Hydrogenophaga sp. SL48: one gene and its partners. Each later gene encodes a partner of the first gene's protein in a complex. Links are inferred from orthologs where the notes say so. Each region holds a gene or a part of one and is shown in the gene's direction. Other genes may lie near its edges.

Region 1 (5,667 bases):
GCGCGATGCGGCCCGTCTGGCGCTGCAGAAGCTGCCTCGCAACGCGAACCCGACCCGCCAGCGCAACCGCTGCGAGATCACCGGTCGTCCGCGTGGCACGTTCGCCCACTTCGGCCTGGCCCGTGCCAAGGTCCGTGAAATGGCTTTTGCCGGTGAAATTCCCGGCATCACCAAAGCCAGCTGGTAAGCACTAGGAGAACCACAAATGAGCATGAGTGATCCTATCGCTGACATGTTGACCCGCATCCGCAATGCACAAATGGTTGAAAAAGCCAGTGTGACGATGCCGGCCTCCAAGGTCAAAACCGCGATTGCCCAGGTCCTGAAGGACGAGGGTTACATCGACGGATTCCAGGTCAAGAGCAATGATGGCAAGAACGAACTTGAGATTTCCCTCAAGTACTACGCTGGCCGTCCTGTGATCGAGCGCATTGAGCGTGTCAGCCGTCCAGGCCTGCGCGTCTATCGTGGTCGCAATGCCATCCCCCAGGTTCAAAACGGCCTGGGTGTGGCGATCGTCACCACGCCACAGGGTGTGATGACCGACCGCAAGGCGCGCGCCACCGGTGTCGGTGGTGAAGTCCTGTGTTACGTCGCCTGATGCGGGCATTGAGGAGCTACTGAAATGTCACGTATTGGAAAGTTGCCCGTTTCTGTCCCGGCTGGGGTGGAAGTGGCCGTCAAAGACAACCTGATCAACGTCAAGGGTGCCCTCGGTGCCTTGGCGCTGGCGCAGAACGCGCTGGTCAAGGTGGAAAACAACGCGGGTTCGCTGTCGTTCACCCCGGTGAACGAATCACGCGAAGCCAATGCCATGTCCGGCACCATGCGTCAGCTGGTGAACAACATGGTCAATGGTGTGAGCAAAGGCTTCGAAAAGAAGCTGACGCTGATCGGTGTGGGCTACAAAGCCCAGGCCCAAGGCGCCAAGCTCAACCTCACGGTCGGCTATTCGCACCCTGTGGTGATGGATATGCCGGCCGGCATCAAGGTGGAAACCCCGACGCCGACCGAAATCCTGATCAAGGGATCGGACCGTCAGCGCGTGGGCCAGATCGCTTCTGAGGTGCGTGCAGTGCGCCCCCCCGAACCCTACAAGGGCAAGGGCATCCGTTATGCGGATGAGAAGATCACGATCAAGGAAACCAAGAAGAAATAAGGATCAGGATCATGTTGACCAAAAAAGAGCAACGTCTCCGTCGTGCCCGCCAGACGCGCATCCGCATTGCGCAGCAGGGCGCTGTCCGCCTGACCGTGAACCGCACCAACCTGCACATCTACGCCAGCGTCATCTCCGACGACGGTTCCAAGGTGCTGGCTTCGGCTTCGACGGCCGAAGCGGAAGTGCGTGCCCAGATCGGCGGCGCTGGCAAGGGCGGCAACGCCGTTGCTGCCGCCCTGGTGGGCAAGCGCATCGCTGAAAAGGCCAAAGCCGCAGGTATCGAGAAAGTGGCGTTTGACCGCTCCGGTTTTGCTTACCACGGCCGGGTGAAAGCCCTGGCAGACGCGGCCCGTGAAGCCGGTCTGCAGTTCTGATCAAACGGAATACACAAAATGGCTAAATTTACGGCTAATGTAAAAAACGAAGCGAGCGACGACGGTCTGCGCGAGAAGATGATCGCGATCAACCGCGTGACCAAGGTGGTCAAGGGCGGTCGCATTCTCGGCTTCGCTGCACTGACCGTGGTCGGTGATGGCGACGGTCGCGTCGGCATGGGCAAGGGCAAAGCCAAGGAAGTTCCGGTGGCTGTGCAGAAAGCCATGGAAAAAGCCCGTCGCAACATGATCAAGGTGTCGCTGAAGAACGGTTCGCTGCACCACAGCGTGCATGGCGAACACGGTGCTTCCAACGTCATGATGCTGCCTGCGGCCAAAGGTACCGGCATCATCGCTGGCGGCCCGATGCGCGCTGTCTTTGAAGTGCTGGGCATCACCGACGTCGTGGCGAAGAGCCATGGCTCGAGCAACCCCTACAACCTGGTGCGCGCCACGCTGGACGCACTGCAGAACTCGACCACGCCGGCCAGCGTTGCTGCCAAGCGCGGCAAGTCGGTTGAAGACATCCTGGGCTGATCGGAGCGACCATGACCACCCCTACTCAAAACACCGTCAAGGTCCAACTGGTGCGCAGCCCCATTGGAACCAAGCAGTCGCACCGCGACACCGTGCGGGGCCTCGGCCTGCGCAAGCTCAACAGCACCAGTGAGCTGCAGGACACGCCTGCCGTCCGCGGCATGATCAACAAGATCAGCTACCTGGTCAAGGTACTCTGAACCGGAGTCGCAAGACATGGAACTCAATAGCATCAAGCCCCAAGAAGGCGCCAAACACGCCAAGCGTCGCGTGGGCCGCGGCATCGGCTCTGGCCTGGGCAAGACAGCCGGCCGCGGTCACAAAGGTCAGAAGTCGCGTTCGGGTGGCTACCACAAGGTGGGTTTTGAAGGCGGTCAGATGCCTTTGCAGCGTCGCCTGCCCAAGCGCGGTTTCAAATCTGCGCAACTGCAGTTCAGCGCTGAAGTGACGTTGGCCGACATCAATGCCCTGAATGTTGCAGAAGTGGACATTCTGGTGCTGAAGCAGGCTGGCCTCGTGGCCCACCTGGCCAAACGCGTCAAGGTCATCAAGACCGGTGAGATCACGCGCGCCGTCACGCTCAAGAACATTGGCGCCACTGCCGGTGCCAAGGCCTCGATCGAAGCCGCTGGCGGCACGCTGGCCTGATCGGACACGAGCGGAAGAACGCTGTGGCAACTGCCTCCCCTACCCTGGCCAAGACAGGCAAGTTCGGTGACCTGCGTCGCCGGCTTGTGTTCCTGCTGCTGGCGCTGGTGGTGTATCGCATCGGTGCGCACATTCCCGTGCCTGGCATCGACCCCGCGCAGCTCGAACAATTGTTCAAGGGCCAGGCGGGCGGCATCCTGAGCTTGTTCAACATGTTCTCCGGCGGCGCTCTCTCACGGTTCACCGTGTTCGCTCTGGGGATCATGCCTTACATCTCGGCCTCGATCATCATGCAGCTCATGACCTACGTGGTGCCCACGTTTGAGCAAATGAAGAAGGAGGGCGAAGCAGGTCGCCGCAAGATCACTTCGTACACCCGTTATGGCACCTTGGCATTGGCCATCTTTCAGGCGACGGGCATTGCCCTTGCGCTGGAAGGTCAAGCCGGTCTGGTGATTGACCCGGGGATGGGTTTCCGACTGACCGCTGTGGTCAGTCTGGTGGCTGGAACGATGTTCCTGATGTGGCTGGGTGAGCAGATCACCGAGCGTGGCTTGGGCAATGGCATTTCGATCCTGATCTTTGCGGGTATTGCTGCGGGTCTTCCCAGCGCCATCGGCGGGTTGTTGGAGTTGGTCCGCACCGGCGCCATGAACATCTTGGTGTCGATTTTCATCATCGCGTTGGTGGTCCTGGTGACCTACTTCGTGGTGTTTGTCGAGCGTGGTCAGCGCAAGATCTTGGTCAACTACGCTCGCCGTCAGGTGGGGAACAAGGTGTATGGCGGGCAATCGTCGCACCTGCCGCTCAAGCTGAACATGGCAGGTGTGATCCCACCGATTTTCGCGTCCAGCATCATCCTGCTGCCGACCACGGTGGTCAGCTGGGTGAGCACGGGTGATTCGACCCGTTGGTTGCGTGACATTGCTTCGGCCCTGTCGCCGGGCCAGCCGATCTACGTCGCTCTGTACGCTGCTGCCATTGTTTTCTTCTGTTTCTTCTATACAGCGCTGGTGTTCAACAGCCGTGAAACCGCGGACAACCTGAAGAAGAGCGGAGCCTTCATTCCCGGGATTCGTCCCGGTGACCAGACGGCGCGCTACATCGACAAGATTTTGCTGAGACTGACGCTGGCTGGTGCCATTTACATCACTGCAGTCTGTTTGTTGCCCGAGTTCCTGATTCTGAAATACAACGTGCCTTTCTACTTCGGTGGTACGTCGCTGTTGATCATTGTGGTGGTTACCATGGACTTCATGGCCCAAGTGCAGAACTACATGATGTCTCAGCAATACGAATCGTTGTTGAAGAAGGCCAGCTTTAAAAATTGATCCTGCTTTTGATCATGTGTCTAGAGACAATGTGATTGAGATGCAAGGGGTGGTGGTGGTTGAAAACCTGCCCAACCCAACCGGCGGGGTCAAGCTGAAAAATGAGATGGATATGTGGTTCTGGGCCACATGTCCGGCAAGATGCGGATGCATTCCATCCGGATCCTGCCGGATGACAAGGTCAAAGTGGAGCTCACGCCCTACGGCCTGACCAGGGCGCGGATCTGGTTCTGCGCGGAGTGACAGGTCAGAGGTTGAATGTTTTTGAATATCTAGGAGAAGACTATGAGAGTTTCGGCGTCGGTCAAGAAAATGTGCCGCAACTGTAAGATCATCAAGCGCAAAGGCGTCGTGCGAGTCATTTGCACAGACCCGCGCCACAAACAGCGTCAAGGCTGATTCGGAAGTTCAGAGGACCCAACATGGCTCGTATTGCAGGCATCAACATTCCGCCGCACAAGCACGCCGAAATCGGCTTGACGGCAATTTTTGGCATCGGCCGTACACGCGCTCGCAAGATTTGCGAGGCTTGCGGTATCGACTACACCAAAAAGATCAAGGATCTGAACGACGCGGAACTGGAAAAAGTCCGTGATCAGGTCGGCGTGTACACGATCGAAGGCGATCTGCGCCGGGAAACCACGATGAACATCAAGCGTTTGATGGACATCGGTTGCTACCGTGGTTTCCGTCACCGCCGTGGTCTGCCGGTTCGCGGTCAGCGCACCAAGACCAACGCACGTACGCGCAAGGGTCCCCGCAAGGCCGCCCAGTCGCTGAAGAAATAATCGGATTGAAGGACCCTTATGGCCAAGTCTCCCTCCAGCGCCGCATCCGCTCGCGTTCGCAAGAAGGTTCGCAAGAACGTTGCTGACGGCATCGCGCACGTGCACGCGTCGTTCAACAACACCATCATTACCATCACCGACCGCCAAGGCAATGCTTTGTCGTGGGCATCGTCGGGTGGTCAGGGCTTCAAGGGCTCGCGCAAGTCCACCCCGTTCGCTGCCCAGGTGGCCTCGGAAGTTGCTGGCCGTGCCGCCATTGAGCAGGGCATCAAGAATCTGGACGTCGAGATCAAGGGCCCCGGCCCAGGTCGCGAGTCCTCGGTGCGCGCTCTCGGCGCGCTGGGCATCCGCATCAACTCGATTGCTGACGTGACCCCGGTGCCTCACAACGGTTGCCGCCCTCAGAAGCGTCGCCGCATCTGACCCACCGTTTTACGGTGCTGCCGCTCACGCGGTACAATCAAAAGCTTTTTTGAGCGCCACCGCAGTCGCCTGCGGTGGCATTTTTTGCTAAGCCCACCGCCATCCTTTGCGAAGGACGGCTCCCGCGACATCTCGGTTGCGGTAGAAACCATAGGACATCAACGTGGCACGTTACCTCGGCCCCAAGGCCAAACTTTCCCGCCGTGAAGGCTCCGACCTATTGCTCAAGAGCGCTCGCCGCTCCATCAGCGACAAGGCCAAGTTCGACTCCAAACCAGGTCAGCATGGCCGCACCTCGGGTCAGCGCACCTCCGATTTCGGCCTGCAGCTGCGCGAGAAGCAGAAGGTCAAGCGCACCTACGGCGTGCTGGAGCGCCAGTTCCGCCGCTACTTCGCCGAAGCCG
Region 2 (5,636 bases), 1.2 Mb from region 1 along the record:
AAAAATCCGTGACGTGATTGGCAAGGGCGGCGCCGTGATCCGCGCGCTGACCGAAGAAACCGGTTGCCAGATCAACATCGACGAAGACGGCACCATCACCATCGCCGCGACCGAAGCCGCCAAGGCCGACGAAGCCAAGCGCCGCATCGAGCAGATCACCGCCGAAGTCGAAATCGGCAAGGTCTACGAAGGCCCGGTCACCAAGATCCTGGACTTCGGCGCCCTGATCAACCTGTTGCCCGGCAAGGACGGCCTGCTGCACATCAGCCAGATCGCCCACGAGCGCGTCGAGCGTGTGACCGACTACCTGAGCGAAGGCCAGATCGTCAAAGTCAAGGTGCTGGAGACGGACGAAAAGGGCCGAGTCAAGTTGTCCATGAAGGCCTTGATCGACCGCAACGCCGCGCCCGCCGAGCAAGCCGCTCAGCAACAGCAGCAATAAGCCGACGGGTTCAGGCACGATGCAAGCCGTTGAGATCAGCGCTTTTGGCGCACCCGAAGTCCTGCGCCTGACCGAACGTCCGGTGCCGGTCGCGGGTGCGGGCGAGTTGCTGATCCGCGTGCGAGCGTCGGGCGTGAACCGACCCGATGTGCTGCAACGCAGCGGTGCCTACCCGCCACCGCCCGGCGCTTCCGACCTGCCCGGTCTGGAAGTCGCGGGCGTGATCGAGTCGGGTGACGCGGCCGCCATGGCTGCCGCGGGATTCAATGTCGGCGACCGTGTGTGTGCGCTGGTGGCTGGTGGGGGATACGCCGAGTACTGCGTGGCGCCGGTGGGCCAGTGCCTCCCTGTGCCGGCGGGTTTCGATGACGTGCAGGCCGCTTCACTGCCCGAGACCTTCTTCACCGTCTGGAGCAACGTGTTCGATCGGGCGCGTCTGCAGCCCGGTGAAACGCTGCTGATCCAGGGCGGCACCAGTGGCATCGGCGTGACCGCGATCCAGCTGGCGAAAGCCTTGGGTGCGCGCGTGATCGCCACCGCCGGCAGCGACGAAAAATGCGCCGCTTGCCTGTCGCTGGGTGCGGACCACGCCATCAATTACAAGACGCAGGATTTCTCGGTCGTGTCGCGCGAGCTCACGGACGGGAACGGCGTTGACGTCGTTCTGGACATGGTCGCGGGCAGCTACGTGGCGCGTGAGGTCGAGTGCTTGGCGGAAGACGGCCGGCTCGTCATCATCGCGGTGCAGGGCGGCGTGAAGGCCGAGTTCAATGCAGGCCTCGTGCTGCGGTGTCGTCTGGTCATCACTGGGTCGACACTGCGTCCACGTCCAGTGGCGTTCAAGGCGGCCATTGCCGCTGCCTTGCGTGACAAGGTGTGGCCGCTGCTGGAGCAGGGGCAGATCAAGCCCGTCATCCACAGCGTGTTTGATGCATCGGCGGCAGCGCAGGCACATGCGCTGATGGAAACCAACCAACACGTTGGCAAGATCGTTCTGCGCTGGTCCTGAGCAAGTCTGGAAAACAAGATGAGAAAACTGATCGCAGGCAACTGGAAGATGAACGGCTCGCTGGCCGCCAATGAAGCGCTGATCAAGGCCATGCTCGATGGTTTGCAGGGCGCTGCGCCTGCAGCCGACATGGCACTGTGCGCGCCCGCGCCTTACCTGGCGCAAATGCAGGCCCTGCTGCAAGGCAGCCCGATTGCCTGGGGCTCGCAAGACGTGTCGGCCCACGAGCAGGGTGCCTACACCGGCGAAGTGAGTGTGGCCATGTTGAAAGACTTTGGCTGCCGTTACGCCATCGTCGGCCACTCGGAGCGTCGCCAGTACCAAGGTGAAACCGATGACGTCGTTGCAGCGAAGGCCCAGCGCGCGCTGGCTGCCGGCGTGACGCCCATCGTTTGTGTCGGTGAAACGCTCACGCAGCGCGAAGCCGGTGAAACAGAATCGGTCGTGAAGCGCCAGCTCGCCGCCGTCATTCACGCGGTGGGGCATTGCATCACCGAGATCGTGGTGGCTTACGAACCTGTCTGGGCCATCGGCACGGGCAAGACGGCCACACCCGAGATGGCGCAGGCTGTGCACGCCGTGCTGCGCGCCCAGCTGGCCGCGGCCTCGACCAACGCCAAGCGTGTGCACATCCTCTACGGCGGCAGCATGAATGCGGCCAACGCCGCCAGCTTGCTGGCACAGCCCGACATTGACGGTGGCCTCATCGGCGGTGCATCGCTCAAGTCGGCCGACTTTTTGCAGATCGTGGCCGCCGCAGCCTGAGGCTGACGCGGACCCCATTCGATATCCGGAGAAACAAATGAACATCCTGTTGACCATTCTTCAAGCCGTGCAGATCCTCGCCGCGATCGGCATGATCGGTCTGATCCTCATGCAGCACGGCAAGGGTGCCGACGCGGGTGCGGCCTTCGGTGGTGGCGCTGGCTCGGCCAGCTTGTTTGGTGCATCGGGTGGTGCCAACTTCCTCTCGCGCACCACGGCGGTGCTGGCCGGCTTGTTCCTGGCAGGGACGTTGGGATTGGCTTATTTCGGGAACCTGGCTCCTGCTGCGGCACGCTCAGGCAGCGTGCTCGAAAACGTCGCACCTCCTGCGCCTGCTTCGCAGATTCCGGGCACGGATTCGGCGCCGGCAGCGGCCAGTGCTGCTCCCGCTGAAGTACCTGCTGTGCCTGCCACGGGCGCGGCACAGATTCCCGGCAAGTAAGGACGCTGAAAGCCTTGGATGACGCAGGACCGTGCAAGGTTTGCAGCGGGTCCGCGTCACTCTGAAAATCCATGGGCTCGCCCGAAAACCGGGGTGGTTTCAGGGTAAACTCTATGGGTTGTCAGCAAAGCCCGCACTGTTCCTCGCGGACCTGACAATGCAGATCCAGCCGACGTGGTGAAATTGGTAGACACGCTATCTTGAGGGGGTAGTGGCGAAAGCTGTGCGAGTTCGAGTCTCGCCGTCGGCACCAATCAGTGGTAATCATGGCGATCGTGGCCATGCGCAGCGGAACCGACCCAAATGAGTCTCGAACAATACCTGCCCGTGCTCTTGTTCATTTTGGTGGGTGTGGCCGTTGGTGTCATTCCGCAGGCGTTGGGCTACATCCTGGGGCCCAACCGCCCGGACGCCGAAAAAAATTCCCCATATGAGTGCGGCTTCGAGGCTTTCGAAGACGCTCGCATGAAGTTCGATGTGCGCTATTACCTGGTGGCCATCCTCTTTATTCTCTTTGACCTCGAAATCGCTTTCCTCATCCCGTGGGCGGTGGCGCTGACCGACATCGGCTCCGTCGGGTTCTGGGCGGGGGTGGTGTTCCTCATTGATTTGCTTGTGGGTTTCGTCTACGCGTGGAAAAAAGGCGCGCTGGATTGGGAATGAGCATCAACACCTGTACGACACGCAAGCTGCAAGCAGCGCACCGGAGCGGAAGATGATCGAAGGCGTATTCAAGGAAGGTTTTGTCACCACGAGTTACGACTCTGTGGTGAACTGGGCCAAGACCGGATCGCTCTGGCCGATGACCTTTGGTCTGGCCTGCTGCGCAGTGGAGATGATGCACGCGGCCACGGCGCGATACGACCTGGGTCGTTTTGGTGCGGAGGTTTTTCGCGCCAGTCCGCGCCAGTCCGATCTGATGATCGTGGCGGGCACCCTGTGCAACAAGATGGCACCTGCCCTGCGCAAGGTCTATGACCAGATGGCTGAGCCGCGCTGGGTGTTGTCCATGGGCTCCTGCGCCAATGGCGGTGGCTATTACCACTACAGCTACTCGGTGGTGCGCGGTTGCGACCGCATCGTGCCGGTGGATGTGTACGTGCCCGGTTGCCCGCCGACCGCCGAGGCCTTGCTGTACGGGATCATCCAGTTGCAGCAGAAGATTCGCCGCACCAACACCATCGCGCGGGCCTGAGTGCCGCTGCAGCCCACAGGTTCAGAAAGACGGTCCATGAGCGACACCGCTATCTCTTACACCACACCGCCTGCGGCCATTGCGGGCGTGCTGACTGCCTTGCTGGGGGCGCGCGCTCAGTCGATCGATGTCGAACGTGGCGAGGTCACGCTGGTGGTCTCGGCGAACCACTATCTTGACGTCATGCAGACCTTGCGTGATGCGCCTGAAACACGCTTCGAGCAGCTGATCGATGTTTGTGGCATGGACTACTCCACCTATGGTGATGGTGTTTGGGAAGGGCCCCGGTTTTCGGTCGTGGTGCATCTGCTGTCGGTGAGTCTGAATCATCGCGTGCGCGTTCGTGTGTTTTGCCCGGACGACGACTTCCCGGTGGTGGCATCGTTGTCGGGTCTTTGGGCGTCTGCCAATTGGCCTGAGCGAGAGGCGTTCGACCTTTTTGGCATCGTGTTCGAGGGTCACAGCGATCTTCGTCGCATCCTGACCGACTACGGTTTCATCGGTCACCCCTTCCGCAAGGACTTTCCGATCTCGGGTCATGTGGAGATGCGCTACGACGCCGAGCGTCAACGCGTGGTCTACGAGCCGGTCACCATCGAGCCCCGGGAGATCACCCCGCGTGTGATCCGCGAAGACAACTACGGCGGTCTGCACTGATATGGCTGAGATCAAGAACTACACCCTGAACTTCGGTCCGCAGCACCCGGCTGCGCATGGCGTGCTGCGCCTGGTGTTGGAGCTCGATGGTGAGGTCGTGCAACGAGCCGACCCGCACATTGGTCTGCTCCACCGCGCCACCGAGAAGCTGGCCGAGCACAAGACCTTCATCCAGTCGCTGCCTTACATGGACCGGCTGGACTACGTGTCGATGATGTGCAACGAGCACGCGTACTGTCTGGCGATCGAGAAGTTGCTGGGCATCGAGGTGCCGCTCCGAGCGCAGTACATCCGTGTGATGTTCAGCGAGATCACCCGGCTGCTCAATCACCTGATGTGGCTGGGTTCCCATGGCAACGACTGTGGGAGCTCCACCATCCTGATCTACGCGTTCCGCGAACGCGAAGACCTTTTCGACATGTACGAAGCGGTGTCGGGTGCGCGCATGCACGCGGCCTACTTCCGGCCGGGCGGTGTGTACCGCGACCTGCCGGACACGATGCCGCAGTACAAGCACAGCAAGATCCGCAACGCCAAAGCCATGGCGGAGATGAACACCAACCGCCAGGGATCGCTGCTCGACTTCATTGACGACTTCACCCAGCGGTTTCCGACCTACCTGGCCGAGTACCACACGCTGCTGACCGATAACCGCATCTGGAAGCAGCGCACGGTCGGCATTGGTGTGGTACCCCCTGAGCGTGCACTGAACCTTGGCATGACCGGTCCCATGTTGCGAGGCTCAGGTATCGCCTGGGATTTGCGCAAGAAGCAACCGTACGAGGTGTACGACCGCATGGACTTCGACATCCCGGTGGGCAAGACCGGCGACACCTATGACCGCTACCTCGTCCGCATGGAGGAGATGAAGCAGTCCAACCGCATCATCAAGCAGTGTGTGGACTGGCTGCGTGTGAACCCCGGCCCGGTGATCACCGACAACCACAAGGTGGCGCCGCCTTCACGGGAATCCATGAAGTCCAACATGGAAGGCTTGATCCATCACTTCAAGCTCTTCACGGAGGGTTTTCATGTGCCTGAGGGCGAGGCGTATGCGGCCGTCGAGCACCCCAAGGGTGAATTCGGCATCTACCTCGTGAGTGACGGTGCCAACAAACCTTATCGC
Region 3 (5,977 bases), 3.7 Mb from region 1 along the record:
CTGAAGTGGGGTCGACCGGTCGATCAACGGGACCCCATTTGCACTTTGAAGTGTGGGTGAGCGGTGTGCCTCAAGACCCCGCACGCTTCCTGGCAGCAGGTGAAACCTTGGCGGCTGCGCAGCTGGTTCCGGGTGTCCGGCGCAGGCCCTGAAGGTGCGCCCGGGGTGCCGGGTAAAATCGCGACTTTGCTCTTGAATCAGCAGCGTTCGTCGGCACCTTCACTGTGGCCGCCTAACCGCTCAGGCTGGCGGGAGATTAACGAGTTTTTTGCCTGGCCGGACGGTTGTCTGGCGCCGGGCTGCACCTATGGCCACAAACATCCTCACCAAAATATTTGGTAGCCGCAACGACCGGTTGCTCAAGACCTACCGCAAAACGGTGGAGCAGATCAATGGTCTGGAACCCCAGTTCGAAAAGTTCACCGATGAGGAGCTGAAGGCGCAGACCGAGACTTTCAAGCGACGCGTTGCCGAAGGTGCATCGCTGGAGTCGATCCTGCCAGAGGCCTTTGCCGTCGTGCGTGAGGCCAGCAAGCGCGTGATGAAAATGCGCCACTTTGATGTGCAGATGGTGGGTGGACTGGCCCTGCACCATGGCAAGGTGGCGGAGATGCGGACCGGTGAGGGCAAGACCTTGACCGCAACGCTGCCGGTGTACCTCAACGCGTTGACCGGCAAGGGTGTGCACGTCGTGACGGTGAACGACTACCTGGCCAGTCGCGATGCGCAGTGGATGGGACGGCTCTACAACTTCCTGGGGCTCACGGTGGGCATCAACCTGCCGCAAGCCCCACGTGAAGACAAGCAAGCCGCTTACGGCGCAGACATCACCTATGGCACCAACAACGAGTACGGTTTCGATTACCTCCGTGACAACATGGTGTACGAGGCTTCAGACCGCGTGCAGCGCAGCCTCAACTACGCGATCGTGGACGAGGTGGACTCCATCCTGATCGATGAGGCCCGCACGCCGCTGATCATCAGCGGCCAGGCTGAAGACCAGACCCCCGTCTACAACGCCATCAAACAGCTGATCCCGCACCTGACCCGCCAAGTGGGTGAGGCCGATCCGCGCACCGGGGAAGGTGTGATCACCCCCGGCGACTTCACGGTCGACGAGAAGGCGCATTCCATTCACATGACGGAGCAGGGCCACGAAAACGCCGAGCGCCTGCTCAGCCAGGCAGGTCTTTTGCCCGAAGGCGCTTCGTTGTACGACCCAGCCAACATCGCACTGATGCACCACCTGGTGACGTCGCTCAAGGCACACCACCTCTATCACCGTGATCAGCACTATGTGAACCAGGGTGGCGAGATCGTCATCGTTGACGAGTTCACTGGGCGCCTCATGTCGGGTCGTCGCTGGAGTGATGGTTTGCATCAGGCGGTTGAGGCCAAGGAAGGTGTCGCCATCCAGCCTGAAAACCAGACGATGGCGTCGATCACGTTCCAGAACTACTTCCGCCTTTACAGCAAGCTCTCCGGCATGACCGGCACGGCGGACACCGAAGCCTACGAGTTTCAGGAAATCTACGGCCTGGAGACGGTGGTGATTCCGCCCAACCGGGTCAGCAAGCGCGTCGATCAGCTCGACCGCGTGTACAAGACGACCAAAGAAAAGTACTTCGCTGCGATCCAGGACATCCGCGAGTGTCACGAGCGCGGTCAACCGGTGCTGGTGGGCACCTCGTCGATTGAGAACTCAGAAATCATTGCCGAGCTGCTGGTGGCCGAGAAGCTGCCTCACGAAGTGCTGAACGCCAAACAGCACGCTCGTGAAGCGGACATCATCGTGCAGGCGGGTCGCCCGGGAGCGATCACGATCGCCACCAACATGGCCGGGCGCGGCACCGACATCGTGCTGGGCGGCAACCTGGAAAAAATGAGCGCGGCCATCGAATCCGACGAGTCGCTGGATGAAGCGACCAAGGCGTCGCGCATCGACGCCCTTCGCCAGCAGTGGCAGCAGGACCACGACAAGGTGAAGTCGCTCGGTGGCCTTCGCATCATTGCCACGGAACGCCACGAAAGCCGTCGCATCGACAACCAGCTGCGCGGCCGTTCGGGTCGCCAGGGTGACCCGGGGTCGTCGCGCTTTTACCTGAGCCTGGACGATTCGCTGATGCGCATCTTCGCTGGCGACAAGGTGCGGGCCATCATGGACCGCTTGAAGATGCCCGAGGGCGAGGCCATCGAGGCCGGCATTGTCACGCGCAGCATCGAAAGCGCCCAGCGCAAGGTGGAAGCGCGCAACTTTGACATCCGCAAACAGCTGCTGGAATACGACGACGTGTCGAATGACCAGCGCAAGGTCATCTATCAGCAACGCAACGACATTCTCGACGCGCAAAGTTTGCGTGCACAGATCGACTCGCTGCGTGAAGGCTGTTTCACCGATCTGGTTCACCAGTTCGTGCCTGAGGGCAGCGTGGAAGAGCAGTGGGACCTGCCGGGGCTGGAGCGGGTGCTGCGTGAGGAGTGGGCGGTGGACGTTCCAGTGACTTCATGGGTGTCGGATGCGGAGTCCATGGACGTCGATGAAGTGGTGGCGCGCGTGCTGGCGGCATCGAAGCAGGTGTTCGATGACAAGGTGGCGCAGGTGGGTGACGAGAACTTCACCCAGTTCGAGCGCATGGTGCTGCTGCAGACCATTGACAGCCAGTGGCGTGACCACCTGTCGGCGCTGGACTACCTGCGCCAGGGCATTCACCTGCGCGGCTACGCTCAGAAGCAGCCCAAGCAGGAATACAAACGCGAGGCTTTCCAGCTGTTCGGGCAGTTGCTGGACAGCGTGAAGAACGATGTCACGCGGGTGTTGGTGAACGTGCGGGTCCAGTCGGCCGAACAGATCTCCGCCGTGGCTGAGCAGATGGAAGCCCGGGCCGAACAGATCGCCAATGTGACCTACACCGCGCCCACCGAAACGGGAGATGTGGAAAGCATCACCGATCCGAGCACCGTGGTGGCGGACATGCCGCGCGTGGGGCGCAACGATCCCTGCCCCTGTGGCAGTGGCAAAAAATACAAGCATTGCCACGGCGCGTTGACCTGATGGCCATTCGGGGGACCTCGCCGGTGGCCTGGCGAAGCCGTTCCCTGGCGTTCTGAAACCCACTCACCGCGCCCGACGCGGTTTTTTCTGACAGGAACCCGTTGCCATGGCTGTGAATTTCACCGCTCCACTCGCCTCCAACCTGCTGCCGGTCGCTGGTGTGCGCATTGGCGTGGCCGAGGCGGGCATCCGCAAGGCCAACCGCAAAGATCTCACGGTGTTTTTGCTGGACGAAGGCAGTGTGGTGGGAGCCGTGTTCACCCAGAACCGCTATGCGGCCGCACCGGTGCAGGTGTGCCGCGAACACCTGACCGCGGGGCAGAGCATCCGCGCCATGGTGATCAACACCGGGAACGCCAATGCGGGCACGGGTGAGCCGGGCCTTGGTCACGCACGCCAGACCGCCCACGCGCTCGCGTTGGCATTGGGGGTGAAGCACGAACAGGTGCTGCCGTTCTCCACCGGAGTCATCATGGAGCCGCTGCCGGTGGACCGCCTGATCGCGGGCTTGCCAGCAGCGTTGGCCGACGCGGCCAGCGCCGAGGGTGCTTCGGGTGCTCAATGGCTCAAGGCAGCCGAGGGCATCATGACCACAGACACCTTGCCCAAAGCCATCAGCCGCCGTGTGAGCTTGGGTGGCAAGACCGTGTCCATGAGTGGAATGGCCAAGGGCGCAGGCATGATCCGGCCCAACATGGCGACCATGCTGGGCTACGTGGCGACCGACGCGGCCGTTTCTCCCTCGATCATGAACACGCTGGCCAAGCGCCTGGCCGATGTGTCCTTCAACCGCGTGACCGTGGACGGGGACACGTCCACCAACGATTCTTTTGTCGTTGTTGCTACGGGCAAAGCGGGCAACGACCCGGTGACAGACCTGGACAGCGCGGATGGACAGGCGCTGCTACTGGCGCTCACGGAAGTGGCCCAGTTCCTTGCCCACGCCATCGTGCGAGATGGCGAAGGCGCCACCAAGTTCATCACGGTGCGCGTCGAAGGTGGGCAGAACAGCGAGGAATGCCTCAAGGCCGCCTATGCCGTGGCCCACTCCCCGCTGGTGAAGACTGCGTTTTTTGCCAGTGATCCGAACCTCGGCCGTATCCTGGCGGCCGTGGGTTATGCGGGCATCGCCGATCTGGACGCGACGAAGATCGAGTTGCACTTGGGCGATGTGCATGTGGTCCGAAAAGGGGGGCGCCACCCCGACTATCGCGAAGAAGATGGCCAGCGCGTGATGAAGGCGGCGGAGATCCTGGTGCGCATCGGGCTTGGACGGGGCGACATCACCGAGACGGTCTGGACCTGCGACTTCAGCCACGACTACGTGACCATCAACGCCGACTACCGGTCCTGAGCCCAGGCTGGCTGGCCTTCGAGGATGCTGCAGATGAACGAACATGTCGAACGGCTCATTCAGCGGGCCGAACACCTGATTGAACGCATCGAGTCGGTGCTGCCCCAGCCGCTGGGTGCGCCTGACTGGTCTGCATCAATCGCCTTTCGCTATCGCAAACGCAGCAGCGGGCATGGCGCTCTGGAGCCGGTCCGGCACGTGGCGGAGATCAACTTGGCCGACCTCCAGGAGATTGACGGGCAGAAAGACAAGATCCAGCGCAACACGCTGCAGTTTGTGAAGGGCCTGCCCGCCAACAACGTCTTGCTTACCGGTGCACGGGGTACCGGAAAATCGTCGCTGGTCAAGGCTTGCTTGCACGAGTACGCGTCTCAAGGGTTGCGACTGATCGAGGTAGACAAGGGCGATCTGGTTGATTTGCCCGATATTGTCGATGTGGTGGCCGATCGGCCCGAGCGCTTCATCGTGTTTTGCGATGACCTCAGTTTTGAGGACGGCGAGGCGGGCTACAAGGCGCTGAAATCCGTGCTGGATGGTTCGGTGTCCGCCGCCGGGGACAACGTGCTGATCTATGCGACCAGCAACCGCCGTCATCTGCTGCCCGAGTACATGAAGGAAAACCTCAGCTACACGCACACACCCGACGGTGAAGTGCACCCGGGCGAGGTGGTAGAAGAAAAAATCTCGTTGTCCGAACGGTTCGGCCTGTGGGTCAGCTTCTATCCGTTCAGCCAGGACGAGTACCTCGCCATCGTGCGGCAATGGCTGTCGTCATTCGGCGTCCCTGCCGCCGACATCGATGCGGCGCGTCCTCAGGCCCTTGTGTGGGCGCTGGAGCGTGGTTCGCGCAGCGGTCGTGTGGCCTACCAGTTTGCACGTGATTACGCTGGCTCCCATGGCACGGGCACCTGAGCGCGAAACACTGGTGGTGGACGGCGGCGGCGCAGAGCCGGAGGGCGGCCAACGCCCCGTGACCGAGGTGGCGGTGGGCGTGCTCATTGCCCCTGATGGACGTTTTCTGCTCACATCGCGCCCTGAAGGCAAAGCCTACGCGGGTTACTGGGAGTTTCCTGGAGGCAAGCTGGAAGCTGGCGAAACGATCGAGCAGGCGCTGCGGCGCGAGTTGCAAGAGGAAATTGGCGTCACGATCGGACAGCCCCACCTTTGGAAGACCTCCATGGTGGACTACCCTCACGCGCTGGTGCGGTTGCACTTCTGCAAGGTTTTCACCTGGGAAGGTGCGTTGCAGATGCATGAAGGCCAGCGGTACGGTTGGGAACGGCTTCCTGTGAGTTGTGAGCCGGTGTTGCCTGGCACGGTGCCTGTGCTGGCGTGGCTCAGCGATGAAATGGGGGCTGACGAAATCAGCTCTTCTCGAAATCAGGATCGCTGTTGATTTCGTGCTCGGGCAGCGAAAACCGTTCGCTGGCCCATGCGCCGAGGTCCAGGTTTTTGCAGCGATCGCTGCAAAATGGTCGATAGGGGTTGGATGGCGCGTAGACGCTCTGACCGCCGCAGGCGGGGCAGCGGACACGTTTCGGGGGAACGTCCGGCGCGTTCATCCTCGGGTT

The links.
Region 2: secY (region 1) and secG share a complex: the UniProt entries of both Escherichia coli proteins name them as parts of the sec protein translocase complex. The link is inferred for Hydrogenophaga sp. SL48 from one-to-one orthologs.
Region 3: the proteins of secY (region 1) and secA are in contact, whole or in part, in a crystal structure (PDB 3DIN), measured with the Thermotoga maritima proteins. The link is inferred for Hydrogenophaga sp. SL48 from one-to-one orthologs. Residues at the interface, in WP_004081795.1 of Thermotoga maritima: Glu108, Gly109, Glu110, Glu111, Ala236, Glu237, Arg238, Arg239, Ile240, Thr241, Ile242, Gln243, Tyr244, Ala245, Arg246, Arg247, Val248, Thr249, Gly250, Arg251, Arg252, Val253, Tyr254, Gly256, Ala257, Ser258, Thr259, Tyr260, Leu261, Pro262; in WP_004082002.1 of Thermotoga maritima: Glu261, Ala262, Arg263, Lys300, Ala301, Arg302, Thr303, Ile304, Ile305, Leu323, Tyr324, Asp325, Pro326, Val329, Ser330, Tyr333, Ile336, Lys340, Phe345, Val349, Glu363, Phe364, Tyr374, Ser375, Gly376, Gly377, Glu393, Ile395, Thr482, Ser483.

The regions. Positions count from the first base shown.
Region 1 is NZ_CP063400.1:4,023,637-4,029,303, reverse strand. Bases 1,957-4,898 are described here. They hold secY (preprotein translocase subunit SecY), read left to right. Parts: upstream 1,957-2,744; coding sequence 2,745-4,052; downstream 4,053-4,898. Other genes in these bases: rpsK (30S ribosomal protein S11), read left to right, coding at 4,859-4,898; rpsM (30S ribosomal protein S13), read left to right, coding at 4,475-4,840; rpmJ (50S ribosomal protein L36), read left to right, coding at 4,338-4,451; rplO (50S ribosomal protein L15), read left to right, coding at 2,290-2,721; rpmD (50S ribosomal protein L30), read left to right, coding at 2,085-2,273. Also shown: rpsN (30S ribosomal protein S14), read left to right, coding at 1-187; rpsH (30S ribosomal protein S8), read left to right, coding at 206-601; rplF (50S ribosomal protein L6), read left to right, coding at 626-1,159; rplR (50S ribosomal protein L18), read left to right, coding at 1,171-1,536; more of rpsE, read left to right, coding at 1,555-1,956; more of rpsK, read left to right, coding at 4,899-5,263; rpsD (30S ribosomal protein S4), read left to right, coding at 5,427-5,667. UniProt on the Escherichia coli protein: The central subunit of the protein translocation channel SecYEG. Consists of two halves formed by TMs 1-5 and 6-10.
Region 2 is NZ_CP063400.1:2,851,169-2,856,804, reverse strand. What follows is about bases 1,045-3,955. They hold secG (preprotein translocase subunit SecG), read left to right. Parts: upstream 1,045-2,253; coding sequence 2,254-2,658; downstream 2,659-3,955. Other genes in these bases: IM738_RS13480 (NADH-quinone oxidoreductase subunit C), read left to right, coding at 3,890-3,955; IM738_RS13485 (NuoB/complex I 20 kDa subunit family protein), read left to right, coding at 3,374-3,853; IM738_RS13490 (NADH-quinone oxidoreductase subunit A), read left to right, coding at 2,962-3,321; tpiA (triose-phosphate isomerase), read left to right, coding at 1,470-2,216; IM738_RS13510 (NAD(P)H-quinone oxidoreductase), read left to right, coding at 1,045-1,451. In the rest of the region: pnp (polyribonucleotide nucleotidyltransferase), read left to right, coding at 1-442; more of IM738_RS13510, read left to right, coding at 462-1,044; more of IM738_RS13480, read left to right, coding at 3,956-4,510; IM738_RS13475 (NADH-quinone oxidoreductase subunit D), read left to right, coding at 4,512-5,636. UniProt on the Escherichia coli protein: Subunit of the protein translocation channel SecYEG. Overexpression of some hybrid proteins has been thought to jam the protein secretion apparatus resulting in cell death; while this may be true it also results in FtsH-mediated degradation of SecY.
Region 3 is NZ_CP063400.1:343,132-349,108, forward strand. The notes cover bases 1-3,252. They hold secA (preprotein translocase subunit SecA), read left to right. Parts: upstream 1-307; coding sequence 308-3,052; downstream 3,053-3,252. Other genes in these bases: IM738_RS01610 (M23 family metallopeptidase), read left to right, coding at 1-152; argJ (bifunctional glutamate N-acetyltransferase/amino-acid acetyltransferase ArgJ), read left to right, coding at 3,159-3,252. In the rest of the region: more of argJ, read left to right, coding at 3,253-4,406; IM738_RS01625 (ATP-binding protein), read left to right, coding at 4,440-5,318; IM738_RS01630 (NUDIX domain-containing protein), read left to right, coding at 5,302-5,802; IM738_RS01635 (DNA gyrase inhibitor YacG), read right to left, coding at 5,771-5,968; cell division protein ZapD, read right to left, coding at 5,977-5,977. UniProt on the Escherichia coli protein: Required for protein export, interacts with the SecYEG preprotein conducting channel.